Regions from separate parts of the Janibacter alittae genome, predicted to be linked through region 2. Evidence: riboswitches for the same ligand, from Rfam matches in the RefSeq annotation. Region 2 holds a riboswitch; the other holds the start of a gene.
What was found. A riboswitch is a leader RNA that binds a small molecule or an ion and turns the genes downstream of it on or off. The one in region 2 is predicted to bind S-adenosylmethionine.
Positions count from the first base shown of each region.

Region 1: it holds a riboswitch for S-adenosylmethionine, as region 2 does, so the genes downstream of both, V1351_RS15025 (OsmC family protein) here and V1351_RS05690 (bifunctional o-acetylhomoserine/o-acetylserine sulfhydrylase) in region 2, are expected to answer to the same signal.

Region 1 is NZ_CP144913.1:3,120,162-3,122,351, reverse strand. Features, by position in the region: gene V1351_RS15035 (TetR/AcrR family transcriptional regulator) at 1-128, shown strand, start outside; gene V1351_RS15030 (YczE/YyaS/YitT family protein) at 168-896, shown strand; SAM riboswitch class IV at 935-1,049, shown strand; gene V1351_RS15025 (OsmC family protein) at 1,080-1,565, shown strand; gene V1351_RS15020 (SelB C-terminal domain-containing protein) at 1,659-2,190, opposite strand, start outside.
Region 2 is NZ_CP144913.1:1,174,701-1,176,890, forward strand. Features, by position in the region: gene V1351_RS05675 (carboxyl transferase domain-containing protein) at 1-279, opposite strand, end outside; gene V1351_RS05680 (hypothetical protein) at 321-689, shown strand; gene V1351_RS05685 (hypothetical protein) at 676-1,104, shown strand; SAM riboswitch class IV at 1,180-1,293, shown strand; gene V1351_RS05690 (bifunctional o-acetylhomoserine/o-acetylserine sulfhydrylase) at 1,311-2,190, shown strand, end outside.

The DNA of each region.
Region 1 (2,190 bases), 1.4 Mb from region 2:
CGCTCGTCGGTTTCGTCTCCCTGGAGCTCGCCGGCCACTTCGTCGGGACGGTCGATCCCGCTGACCACCTCTACGCGGCGCTCCTCCATCGGCAGGTCGACACCCTCGCTCTCGTCCGCGTGGGGTGAGCATGCTCCGTGCGGCCGCAGGTGCCGCGCGGTCGACCGATGGCGCAGACTGTGGCCGTGTCCACTCCCGAGCCCTCACCGCGCACCGCCCGTGCACCCCGTCGTCGCCAAGAGCTCGCCGACATCGGCCCGCTCGCGCAGCTGCGTGCCGGACGGCTGGCCCTGCGGCTCCCGCTGCTGCTCGTCGGGCTCTTCCTCTACGGGGCGTCGATGGCGATGGTCATCCGCGCCACGCTCGGGCAGATCCCGTGGGATGTGCTGCACGTCGGAGTCTCGAAGCACGTCCCACTGAGCTTCGGCACGATCGTCATCGGGGTCTCCCTGCTGGTCCTCCTCGGATGGATCCCGCTGCGCCAGAAGCCGGGCATCGGCACGATCGGCAATGCCCTGCTCATCGGGCCCTCCGCCGACATCGTGCTGTCCGTCCTGGAGCCGCCGGAGGATCTCGGCTGGCGGGTCGCGCTCCTCCTGGGCGGGGTGGTCCTCAACGGCATCGCCACCGGCATGTACATCGGCTCGCAGTTCGGCCCCGGCCCGCGTGACGGCCTGATGACCGGCCTCGCGCGGGTCACCGGTGGTTCGCTGCGGGTGGTGCGCACCGGTATCGAGGTCAGCGTCGTGGTCGTCGGCTGGTTCCTCGGCGGCGTCGTCGGCATCGGCACGGTGCTCTACGCGGTCGCGATCGGTCCGCTCGCGCAGCTCTTCCTCCCGCTCTTCACCGTCGACCTGCGGGTGCCGCGTCCGGATGGCGGACCCACCGAAACATAACTGGACATTATGTCTTCACCTATGTGAGGTTATGTCTTGGTCATGAGTCCCAGCGCGAAGCCCCGGCTGGCTGGGCGGCAACCCTCCACCCTCGGTGGGGTGCCCCGGGTGAGGACCTGGACGCGTGCCGACCGGCCGCGTCAAGCGCGGGTTCACCAGAGCCCTGGACGAAAGAGTCATGCCATGAGCCAGACGATCGACGACACCGCAATCAGCCCGAACCGCCTGACCACCTCGGTCACCGGCGCCCTGAAGCGCGGCACCGCCACCGAGGTCACCCTCTCGGCGCGACAGCACACCTTCACCATCGACGAGCCGGCCGGGCTCGGCGGGACCGACCTGGGCGCCAACCCGGTCGAGCACCTCCTGGCCGCGCTCGCCTCGTGCACCGTCATCACCTACCAGGTGTGGGCGGAGAAGTTGGGCCTCACGCTCGACGGCGTCGATGTGGCACTCACCGGCGACATCGACCTGAACGGCTTCTTCGGCACCGGCGAGGGGGTCCGCGCCGGCTTCCAGGGCATTGACCTGGCCGTCACCCTGACCGGCCCGGAGAGCGACGCGTCCTACCGCCGTCTCGAGGAGGCCGTGGCCACGCACTGCCCCGTCGCGGACAACCTCACCAACGGTGTCCCCGTGCGCACGACGCTCGAGCTGGCCCCCGTCTGAGCGACCCGGCTCCGTCCCGGCAGGGGAGCCAGCCGCACCTCGTGTGGCTAGCAGCACGCGCTGCTGGCCACACGACGCCAGCACGTCGCAGGGTCAGCGCACGACCTCGCGCAGACTGCCGTCGACCCGTCGGGTCCACCCGCGGGAGTCGAGGTGCTCCATGAGCGGTACCGCGACGCGCCGGGTGGTCCCGAGGGCCTGCCGTGCGGCGCTGAGCGTGAAGGGCTGCTCCAGTCCGGCCAGCACCCGCATCGCGCGTGCCGGCCCGTCGGGCAGCAGCACGACGTCGTCGGGCAACCGCAGGATCCGCCCCAACCGCTCGGCCGCGGCGAGCTGGGTGGTTCCCAGCCCGAGGTCGGCCAGCTCACGGCGCTCCGGGGTGACGAAGGGGGTCTGCCGCAGCTTCTCCTCCACGGCCCGGATGCCGGCCTCGGCCTCGCCGAGGCCGGCGGCGCGGGGGGCATGGACGCGACCGTCGGTGATCGACAGTCCGGCGATCGTGACCAGGTGACGCACGAGGTCCCCCGCAGGGGGGTGGATCTCGTGCGGCAGGTTGCCGCCGTGGTCCCGCGTGCGCAGGTGGACCGGCAACCTCAGTGCTCGGGCCGCCTCGGCCACGGTGATT
Region 2 (2,190 bases):
CCGGACCGCGGCGACGATCCGCCCGGCGGCGGCGCGGCCGATGGAGCCCCCGAGGAAGCGGAACTCACCGACGATCAGGGCGACGTCGTGCCCGTGGATCCGGGCGGACCCGGTGATCACCGACTCGTCCGTGCCGGCCCGCTCGGCGGCACGCTCGAGCGAGGCGAGGTAGGTCTCGTCCAGGCCGGCGAGATCGAGGGGCTCGTCCCAGGAGACGAAGGTGCCTGCGTCGACGACCGTGTCGATCATTTCGTGGGCAGTCAGGCGAGCGGAACTCATGCCGTGATCCTGCCAGTCGCCGCGCTGGGTACTCTTGCGCCGTGCTTGTGCCCTTGACCACTGCCGTGATCGTGGCCGTCGGCGTGCTCGCGGTGATGGCTCTGGTCTACATGATCGTCGACCGCCTCGTCGACGACGGGATGCTGCTCGTCACCGCGATCGTCGAGCTCTCCCTGCTCGTCCTGGCGGTCGTCAGCGCGTTCGCACAGGCCCGGGTCACCGGGACCGGGCAGGGCGCGACGATGCTCGCCTACGCCCTGACCCTGCCGCTCATCCCGCCGGTCGTCGTCTTCATCGCGCTGAAGGAGAAGACCCGCTGGGCCATGGGCGTGGTCATCGCCGGTGCCTTCACCGTCGGCGTCATGGCCTACCGCATCCTGCAGATCTGGAACCTCCATGGCCCCGTCTGAGGTGCGCACCGGCACCGGACCGGGCCGCGTCGTCGTCGCCGTGTACGCCGTGCTCGCGCTCGCCGCGACCGGCCGCTCGATCCTGCAGGTGACCGAGTACTTCGACCGGGCACCCCTGGCCTACGTGCTCTCCTCGCTCGCGGCCGTGATCTACATCGTCGCGACCATCGCCCTGGCGAAGGGGGGTGCCACCGGCGCCCGCATCGCCACCGGCGCGATCCTCGTCGAGGCGATCGGGGTGCTCACCGTGGGCACCCTGTCCTACCTGGCGCCCGAGCTCTTCCCGGACAAGACCGTCTGGTCCCACTACGGCTCCGGTTACGGCTACGCGCCGCTCGTCCTCCCCTTCGTGGGGCTGTGGTGGATCCGCCGGGTCCGTCGGGTCCAGCGCGCCCGCCGCGGCGCGGGGGAGTGACGGGGGCCACCCCCTTCGCCCGGGAGGTGAGACACCCACCCACCCGCGCGGAGCCGTTGTCTATGCTCCGTGGCAGGTCTTGAGTGCCAGTGTCCAAGCCCCGGCTTGCTGGCCGGCAACCCTCCTCCGCGGTGGGGTGCCCCGGGAGACGACCAGGGACGTGGCGACCGCCACGCTCAAGCGCGCACCACACCAGGAGCACAGACATGTCCGACCCGTCCACGTGGAGCTTCGAGACCAAGCAGATCCACGCCGGCCAGGCTCCCGACCCGACGACCGGCTCGCGGGCACTGCCGATCCACCAGACGACGTCCTTCGTCTTCCCCGACACCGAGACCGCGAAGAACCGCTTCGCGCTCTCCGAGCTCGGCCCGATCTACACCCGGATCACCAACCCGACGCAGGAGGCGGTCGAGAACAAGATCGCCGCGCTCGAGGGGGGTGTCGGTGCCCTGCTCGTCTCGTCCGGCATGTCCGCGACCTCGATGGCGCTGATGAACGTCGCCGAGGCCGGTGACCACATCGTCGCCAGCGCTGCGCTCTACGGCGGGACGATCAACCTCTTCCAGCACACGCTGCCGAAGTTCGGCATCGAGGTGACCCTCGTGGAGGACCCGGGCGACCTCGAGCAGTGGAAGGCCGCCGTCAAGCCGAACACGAAGGCCTTCTTCGGCGAGACCATCGGCAACCCGAAGGACGTCGTGCTGGACGTCGCCGGGATCGCGGGGGTCGCGCACGAGGCGGGCGTGCCGCTGGTCGTCGACAACACCATCGCCACCCCGTACAACCTGCGTCCGATCGAGCACGGCGCGGACATCGTCGTGCACTCCGCGACGAAGTTCCTCGGCGGTCACGGCACCTCGATCGCCGGCGTCATCGTCGACGGCGGGTCGTTCGACTTCGCCGCCGACCCGGAGAAGTTCCCGGGCTTCAACCAGCCGGACGAGAGCTACCACGGCCTGCGCTACGGCCCGGACCTCGGCGTGGGCGGCGCCCTGGGGGCCAACCTCGCCTTCATCCTCAAGGCACGGGTGCAGCTGCTGCGCGACCTCGGCCAGGCCGTCTCGCCGTTCAACGCCTTCCTCA